2 regions of the Streptomyces sp. NPDC002935 genome follow, and region 1 is predicted to be linked to the other one. Evidence: riboswitches for the same ligand, from Rfam matches in the RefSeq annotation. Region 1 holds a riboswitch; the other holds the start of a gene.
The links. Region 1 has a riboswitch for cobalamin ahead of ABZX90_RS17390 (CbtB-domain containing protein). Riboswitches for the same ligand answer to the same signal wherever they lie in the genome.
Positions count from the first base shown of each region.

Region 2: another riboswitch for cobalamin. It lies ahead of ABZX90_RS15385 (ribonucleoside-diphosphate reductase subunit alpha); the one in region 1 lies ahead of ABZX90_RS17390 (CbtB-domain containing protein).

Region 1 is NZ_JBEXNW010000011.1:160,797-165,206, forward strand. Features, by position in the region: gene metE (5-methyltetrahydropteroyltriglutamate--homocysteine S-methyltransferase) at 1-757, shown strand, start outside; gene ABZX90_RS17385 (CbtA family protein) at 831-1,589, opposite strand; gene ABZX90_RS17390 (CbtB-domain containing protein) at 1,611-1,832, opposite strand; cobalamin riboswitch at 1,873-2,019, opposite strand; gene ABZX90_RS17395 (enoyl-CoA hydratase/isomerase family protein) at 2,283-3,359, opposite strand; partial or broken gene ABZX90_RS17400 (acyl-CoA dehydrogenase family protein) at 3,356-3,474, opposite strand; gene ABZX90_RS17405 (VOC family protein) at 4,010-4,410, shown strand, end outside.
Region 2 is NZ_JBEXNW010000010.1:1,541-5,950, forward strand. Features, by position in the region: gene ABZX90_RS15375 (DUF3311 domain-containing protein) at 1-161, shown strand, start outside; gene mctP (monocarboxylate uptake permease MctP) at 158-1,768, shown strand; cobalamin riboswitch at 1,979-2,128, shown strand; gene ABZX90_RS15385 (ribonucleoside-diphosphate reductase subunit alpha) at 2,263-4,410, shown strand, end outside.

The DNA.
Region 1 (4,410 bases):
CGGCTGGGTGCAGTCCTACGGCACCCGCTATGTCCGCCCGCCGATCCTGGTCGGCGACATCTCCCGCCCCGAGCCGATGACGGTGCGCTGGACGACGTACGCCCAGTCGCTGACCGATCGCCCGGTCAAGGGCATGCTCACCGGGCCGGTCACCATGCTCGCCTGGTCCTTCGTCCGCGACGACCAGCCCCTCGGTGACACCGCCCGCCAGGTCGCCCTGGCCCTGCGGGACGAGGTGAACGACCTGGAGGCGGCCGGGAGTTCGGTGATCCAGGTCGACGAACCCGCGCTGCGCGAGACACTCCCGCTGCGCACGGCCGACCGACCGGCGTACCTGGCGTGGGCCACGGAGGCGTTCCGGCTCAGCACGAGCGGAGTCCGCCCGGACACGCAGATCCACACGCACATGTGCTACGCCGAGTTCGGGGACATCGTCCAGGCCATCGACGATCTCGACGCCGACGTCATCAGCCTGGAGGCGGCCCGCTCCCGCATGCAGGTCGCGCGGGAACTCGCCGCGCACGGCTACCCGCGCGAGGCGGGACCCGGCGTGTACGACATCCACTCCCCGCGCGTTCCGAGCACCCAGGAGGCCGCCGAACTCCTGCGGGCCGGGCTGAAGGCCATCCCCGCCGAACGGCTGTGGGTGAATCCCGACTGCGGCTTGAAGACCCGCGGCTGGCCCGAGACCCGCGCCTCACTGGAGAACCTCGTCGCCGCCGCCCACACCGTCCGCGGGGAACTCTCGGGGTCCTGACACGGTGGAGGTCCGCACAACGCGAGAGGGGCCCCCGGATGGTTCCGAGGGCCCCTCTGGTGTCCCGCAGGATTCAGTTCGCGGCCGGAACCGAGCGCCCGGACGGGACTGTCGCGGGCTTGGGATTGAGCATCCGCTCGGCCAACTCGCCGAAGACCAGGCCGAATCCGACCCACAGTGTGGTCTGGATGGCCAGGGCGGAGAGCCGGAAGCGCCAGAGAAGGGTGGCGGGGAAGTCCCGCGGCACCTCGTTGATCACGGGCAGGAACTCGTAGGCCAGGCCGATCACGACGGCGAAGGCGGCCAACGCGGCGACCGTCGCGTACCAAGTGCCGAGCCTGGGCGCCAGGCGCTTGCCGAGGATGGTGGCGCCGATCGCCAGGAGCACGCTGAGCACCATCATCAGGAAGTACAGCGTGGTCCGCTTGCCGATGGTGTCGGGGTCGCCGACCGACGGCGGATTGGCCGGGTACTTCAGGAACGGCACGACGTACACGGCGAGCAGTGCGGTCCCGGACAGCAGGAGCGCGGTCGCGCGCGGGCCGAAGCGGCCCACACGGCCGAGCGCGAAGCAGTAGGCGAGCGCCGCGATACCGCCGAAGGCGATTCCGTAGATGAGGACACCGGTGGCCAGGCCGGCGGTGGACTGGAGGCTGCGGGAGACGAGTTCGACCTCGTGCTCGTGCCCGGAGGCATGAGCCTCCTCGAAGCCGATCGCACTGTCGACGCTCGGCTCACCGAGGAAGTAGGCGACGACCAGGGCGACTACACCCGCGCCGAGACCGGCGAGCATGCCTCGCACGAGCAGGTTTCTTACCGTTGCGGAGTTCATGAGTGTGCGCTGTCCCTCGCGTCAGTGGCAGGGGAAACCGAGCAGGTGGCGGGCATCGTGCACCCACTCGTGGACGTCCTCGCCGGAGACGACGGCGGTGGCGCCCTGTTCGGCGCCGACGAAGTACAGCAGGACCAGCATCAGGATGCCGAAGAAGGCCGCCCAGGGAGCTATCGCCTTCAGCGGCAGCGTGGCGGGAACGGCGGGGGTGGTGGCTGTCGGCTGGGCGACGGTCTGCGCCATGGCAGGACCTCCTCGGGAGTTCGCGTCCCATCTCGGTGGTGCACAGGATGACGCCTACGGGTCTGACTCACGTGGCGCCCAGCGTGGCTGGAGCGTCTCGTTCACAGTGGCGCGACCGTGCCGGATTTCCACCGGCTTCCGTCTTGACGTCATCAATATCGGACCGACCGTACCGCGTGGCGAGTGCATGGCCAAGACCGCACCACCTGCCGTGATCTTCCTCTCGTCCCAGGTGGCGGGTCCTCCGTGAGCGGTGGGCCACCGGTGCCGTTTCGGACAACGCTCGGAGAAGTCCTCGGTGGCTCCCCCGCGTTCGGTGTCGGCGAGGGACAACTCGGCGACTCGTGGGCGGAGTTCGCCTGCCACTTCGCCCACGGTCCGACAAGGATCCCGAGTCGGGTGAACGAGAAGCACCCGGCCCCCGTCCTCACCCTCCGTCGCGGTGCCGGGTCAGGCGAGCCCGAGTTCACGCTCGCCCAGGGAGGCGAAGAAGCGCTCGACGTCGGCGTCGGTGACCTCGCCGAGGGTGGCCGGGGACCAGTGCGGGTCGCGGTCCTTGTCGATGATCTGGGCCCGGATGCCCTCCACCAGGTCGGGGGCGGACAGGGCCGCGCAGGAGACGCGGTACTCCTGGTCCAGAACGCGCTCCAGCGAACCGAGCCGCCGGGCGCGGCGCAGGGCGGCCAGCGTGACCTTCAGGGCGGTGGGTGAGTTGCCGAGGAGGATCTCGGCCGTCTCCTTCGCCGCCGGGTCGCCGACTTCGAGCAGCCGCGCCACGATCTCCTCGACCGTGTCGGCGGCGTAGCAGGCGTCGATCCACTCCCGCCGGTCCGCCGACTCGGCCCGGGGCGGCGGCTGCACATGCCGGGCCAGCACTTCTCGTACCGGGAGGGCCGCGAGGTCGGATACGAACTGCCGGAGTGACGAGGACGGCAGGTAGTGGTCGGCGAGGCCGCACAGCAGTGCGTCGCCGGCGCCGATCGACGTACCCGTCAGGGCGAGATGGGTGCCCAGTTCGCCCGGGGCGTGCGCGAGCAGATGGGTGCCGCCGACGTCGGGAACGAAGCCGATGCCGGTCTCGGGCATGGCGATGCGTGAGCGCTCGGTGACGACGCGGACGCTGCCGTGCGCGGAGATGCCGACGCCGCCGCCCATCACGATGCCGTCCATGACAGCCACGTACGGCTTGGGGTAGCGGGCGATGCGGGCGTTGAGGTGGTACTCGTCGCGCCAGAACGCGGCGGACGCGGTGCCGTCCCCGTCGCGGGCGTCGTCGTGGACGACGCGGATGTCGCCGCCCGCGCACAGTCCGCGCTCTCCGGCGCCGGTGATGACCACGGTCTCGACGGCCGGGTCGCGCTCCCAGGCGGTGAGCGCCTGGTCGATCCGGCGCACCATCGCGTGGTTCAGGGCGTTCAGGGCCCTCGGCCGGTTGAGCGTGAGGTGGGCGGCCCGTCCGTCGGTGTGCAGCAGGACGGATTCCTCGACGGCGTGCGCCCCGGCGCCCTGTGCCCCGGTGCCGGTCACCCGAACGCCTCGGTCGGGCGACGGGCCACGAAGACGCGCATGGTCTCGTTGGTTCCTTCCAGGATCTGATGCATTCGCAGGTCACGACGATGTTCTCGCTACGGTACTCACCGAGGGCCGTGACCCTCCGTTCGGGTCCGGGGCGCACGAGACCCTCGGCTCCCGTCGTGACCGGTGACGCACCAGGCCGCACGAAAAACCGAGCAACTGACCGCCTACTAGGTGATCGAGTGCGCGAGCCCCGAGCGGGCCCGTGCCATCTCCGAGCGCGTTCTCGACTTCCACGTCGTGGCGGTCGAAGTCAAGCCGATCCACGACGTGTTCGGCATGGGGGACGCCTGGCCATCGCTCAGCACGGCCCGTGGGTCGCGTACGGCTCTGCCCGTAGGAGGAAGGCGAGGCGTGAGCCACCTGTCCGTCCTGTCGGCGCGGCACCTTGATCGAAGGCTTGTCTCAGGGCGGGGCAGGGATACGGGGCGCGGCGGGAATGGGGCGGTCACGGCTTCGGCGCCCGAGCCGGCGCGCGGGTTACTCCGGATGAGTGAAGCCGGTGGTGACAGGTGGCCCGCCGGTGGTCACAGGTGGCCCGATCCGGGCAGGGTCGGCATCGTTGCCCCCAGCCCGATCGACCGACGTCCTGGAGGACTCCCATGCTCGGTACAGACTTCAGTATCGGATCGCCCAACTGGCTCGACCTCGGCAGCCCCGACACCGATGCGGCCGCCGCGTTCTACGGCGCCGTCTTCGGCTGGCAGTTCGTCTCCGCCGGTCCCGAGGCGGGCGGGTACGGGTTCTTCCAGGTCGACGGGAAGACCGTGGCCGCCCTCGGGCCGCTCACCCAGGAAGGGGCGAGCTCCGCCTGGATGGTCCACTTCAAGGCCGATGACATCCAGGCCACCGTCTCGGCCGTCACCGCCGCCGGCGGCACCGTTCGGATGGAACCCACCGACGTCATGGGCGAGGGCTGGCTGGCACAGGCCACCGACCCGCAGGGCGCCGAGTTCGCGCTCTGGCAGCCCGGCAAGACCGCCGGGCTGGACATTGCCTCCGC
Region 2 (4,410 bases), on a different contig from region 1:
CGGCCTTCATCGGCATCCCGTTCTTCTACTGGTACCAGTTGCTGTGGGTGCCCCTGTCCACGGTACTGACCGTGACCGCGTACCAGCTGTGGCGGCGTGACCAGCGCGCCCGCGCCGCCGCCTCGGCCTCCGCCTCCGCCGAGGGAGGTGCCGGAGCATGAACGACGGTGTGAACGGCGTCGCCCTCGGCGTCTTCGTCTTCTTCTTCCTGGCCGTCACGGTCATGGGCTTCCTGGCCGCACGCTGGCGCCGGGCCGACAACGAACACAGCCTCGACGAATGGGGCCTGGGCGGACGGTCCTTCGGCACCTGGGTGACCTGGTTCCTGCTCGGCGGCGACCTCTACACCGCGTACACCTTCGTCGCCGTACCCGCGGCGATCTACGCGGCGGGCGCCGCCGGCTTCTTCGCCGTGCCGTACACGATCCTGGTCTACCCGCTTATCTTCACGTTCCTGCCCCGCCTCTGGTCGGTCTCCCACAAGCACGGCTATGTGACGACCTCGGACTTCGTGCGCGGCCGCTTCGGTTCCAAGGGCCTGTCCCTCGCCGTGGCCGTCACCGGCATCCTGGCCACCATGCCGTACATCGCGCTCCAACTGGTCGGCATCCAGGCCGTCCTCGACGTGATGGGCGTGGGCGGCGGCGACAGCACCAACTGGTTCGTCAAGGACCTCCCGCTCCTCATCGCCTTCGGTGTGCTGGCCGCGTACACCTACTCCTCGGGCCTGCGGGCCCCCGCCCTGATCGCGTTCGTGAAGGACACCCTGATCTACATCGTGATCGCGGTGGCCATCATCTACATCCCGATCAAGCTGGGCGGCTTCGACGAGATCTTCAAGGCGGCGAGCGACAAGTACACGGCCGCGGGCGCCGGCGGGATCGTCCCCGCCGAGGCGGGCCAGTGGACGTACGCCACCCTCGCGCTCGGCTCGGCGCTGGCGCTGTTCATGTATCCGCACTCGATCACCGCGACGCTGTCCAGCCGCAGCCGCGAGGTGATCCGCCGCAACACCACGATCCTGCCGCTGTACTCGCTGATGCTGGGCCTGCTCGCCCTGCTCGGGTTCATGGCGATCGCGGCCGGTGTGAAGGTGCAGAACGGCCAGCTCGCCATCCCCCAGCTCTTCGAGAACATGTTCCCCGACTGGTTCGCGGGCGTGGCCTTCGCCGCTATCGGCATCGGAGCGCTCGTCCCGGCGGCCATCATGTCCATCGCGGCCGCGAACCTCTTCACCCGCAACATCTACAAGGACTTCATCAAGCCGGACGCGACCCCGCGGCAGGAGACCCAGGTCTCCAAGCTGGTCTCGCTCCTGGTGAAGGTCGGTGCGCTGGTGTTCGTCCTGACCATGGACAAGACCGTCGCGATCAACTTCCAGTTGCTCGGCGGCATCTGGATCCTGCAGACCTTCCCGGCGCTGGTCGGCGGGCTGTTCACCCGCTGGTTCCACCGCTGGGCACTGCTGGGCGGCTGGGCGGTCGGCATGCTCTACGGCACGATCGCCGCCTACGGGGTGGCCTCGCCGACCCAGAAGCACTTCGGCGGCAGCTCGAAGGAGATCCCCGGCATCGGCGAGATCGGCTACATCGGCCTGACGGCGTTCGTCCTGAACGTGGCCGTGGCCGTCGTCCTCACCTTCGCCCTCAGGGCGTTCAAGGCCCCGGACGGCATCGACCAGACGTCGCCCGGGGACTACACGGCCGACGCGGGAGACCCGGGGGTCGAGACGGAGCTCCCGCCGGCCACCGCGGACGCGAGCCACTAGCCACTGATTGCGAAGGAAGCGACAGCGCCGTACGACGGGCCGCCGGGCGGGAACCGGCGGCCCGTCGCCGTGCCGGGCGGGCACGGCGGGGCCCTCGCGCTCGGCCCGACGACCTCCGGCCGCTCACCTACGAGTTGACGCTCCACCACACTCCGTAGCGCTCCCCGACACCCTCCGGACACAACATGTGGGGGCACTCCCGAAGCCCGACACAAGATGTATGCTCATGGTCGCTGTCACCGCAGGGGAATCCGGTGCGAATCCGGAACTGTCCCGCAACGGTGTACTTGTGTGTGTTCGCGTACCCACGTGCCCGCACTCGCGTCAGTCCGAGGACCTGCCGACAGCGCGCCCCGGCCGTCCGGCCCGGGTGCCGACGACGTCCGGGCCTCGTGGAATTGGGCCGGTGGACGCGGTGCGCTGCTGCCCAGAAGCGCTCCCGTGTGCCCCGCTCCTTCCCGCAAGGCCCCGTGCCGAGCGAGGGAGAGCCCCACGTGACCATCGCGCCAGCCGATCCGGCTTCAGTGACCGCGCAGCAGGCCCCGGTGGAGACCGACGGTCCCGGAGCCGTGTTGTTGCGGACCCTGACGGACCTCACCGCCGACCTCACCGACGCCGACCCCGGCCGGGTCGCCGCCGCGGCGCTGCGCGGCCGGTCCGCCCGCGCCGACGAGGCCGAGCTGCGCGAACTGGCCACCGAGGCGGCCGCCGGTCTCATCTCCGAGGACCCCGTCTACTCCCGGCTGGCCGCCCGCCTGCTCACGATCGGCATCGCCGCCGAGGCCGCCTCCCAGGGCGTCACGACCTTCTCCGAGTCGGTCGCCGTCGGCCACCGCGAGGGCCTGATCGCCGACCGCACGGCCGCGTTCGTCCGGCTGCACAGCGCCCGCCTCGACGCGCTGATCGACGTCGAGGGCGACGACCGCTTCGGCTACTTCGGGCTGCGCACCCTGCACAGCCGCTATCTGCTCCGGCACCCGATCACCCGGTCGGTCGTCGAGACGCCCCAGCACTTCATGCTCCGGGTGGCGTCCGGCCTCGCCGAGGACGACACGGCCCGCTCCGTGGACGAAGTCGCCGCGCTCTACCGGCTCATGAGCCGCCTCGACTACCTCCCCTCCTCCCCCACGCTGTTCAACTCCGGTACGCGGCACCCGCAGATGTCGTCCTGCTACCTCCTCGACTCCCCGCTGGACGAGCTGGACTCCATCTACGACCGCTACCACCAGGTGGCGCGCCTGTCGAAGCACGCGGGCGGCATCGGCCTGTCCTACTCCCGCATCCGCTCGCGCGGTTCACTGATCCGGGGCACCAACGGGCACTCCAACGGCATCGTCCCGTTCCTCAAGACACTCGACGCCTCGGTCGCCGCCGTGAACCAGGGCGGCCGGCGCAAGGGCGCGGCCGCGGTCTACCTGGAGACCTGGCACTCCGACATCGAGGAGTTCCTGGAGCTGCGCGACAACACCGGTGAGGACGCCCGGCGTACGCACAACCTGAACCTCGCGCACTGGATCCCGGACGAGTTCATGCGGCGGGTGAACGAGGACGGCGTCTGGTCCCTCTTCTCCCCCTCCGACGTGCCGGAACTGGTCGACCTGTGGGGCGACGCGTTCGACGCCGCGTACCGCAAGGCCGAGGAGGCGGGTCTCGCCAAGAAGACCATCCCGGCCCGCGATCTGTACGGCCGGATGATGCGCACCCTCGCGCAGACCGGCAACGGCTGGATGACCTTCAAGGACGCCGCCAACCGCACCGCCAACCAGACGGCGGAGCCGGGCCACACCGTCCACTCCTCGAACCTGTGCACCGAGATCCTGGAGGTCACGGACGACGGGGAGACGGCGGTCTGCAACCTGGGCTCGGTCAACCTGGGCGCGTTCGTGGTCGGCCAGGACATCGACTGGGAGCGGCTCGACGAGACCGTGCGCACCGCGGTCACCTTCCTCGACCGTGTCGTCGACATCAACTTCTACCCGACCGAGCAGGCGCGCCGCTCCAACGCCAAGTGGCGTCCGGTGGGCCTGGGCGCGATGGGTCTCCAGGACGTCTTCTTCAAGCTGCGGCTGCCCTTCGACTCGCCCGAGGCCCGCGCGCTGTCCACCCGGATCGCCGAGCGCATCATGCTCGCCGCGTACGAGGCCTCCGCGGACCTCGCCGAGCGCCCCCAAGCACCTTCGACAGGCTCCGGTGCAGGGGGGACCCCCATCGGCCCGCTCCCCGCCTGGGAGAAGACCCGTACCGCCCGTGGCGTGCTGCACCCGGACCACTTCGACGTCGAGCTGAACTGGCCGGAGCGCTGGGCGGCCCTGCGGCAGCGGATCGCGGCGGTCGGCATGCGCAACTCGCTGCTGCTCGCGATCGCGCCCACCGCCACCATCGCGTCCATCGCGGGCGTCTACGAGTGCATCGAGCCGCAGGTGTCGAACCTGTTCAAGCGCGAGACGCTCTCCGGCGAGTTCCTCCAGGTCAACTCCTACCTGGTGGCCGAGCTGAAGAAGCTCGGCGTGTGGGACGCGCAGACCCGTGAGGCGCTGCGCGAGTCCAGCGGCTCGGTGCAGGGCTTCACCTGGGTCCCGCAGGACGTCCGCGACCTGTACCGCACGGCGTGGGAGATCCCGCAGCGCGGCCTGATCGACATG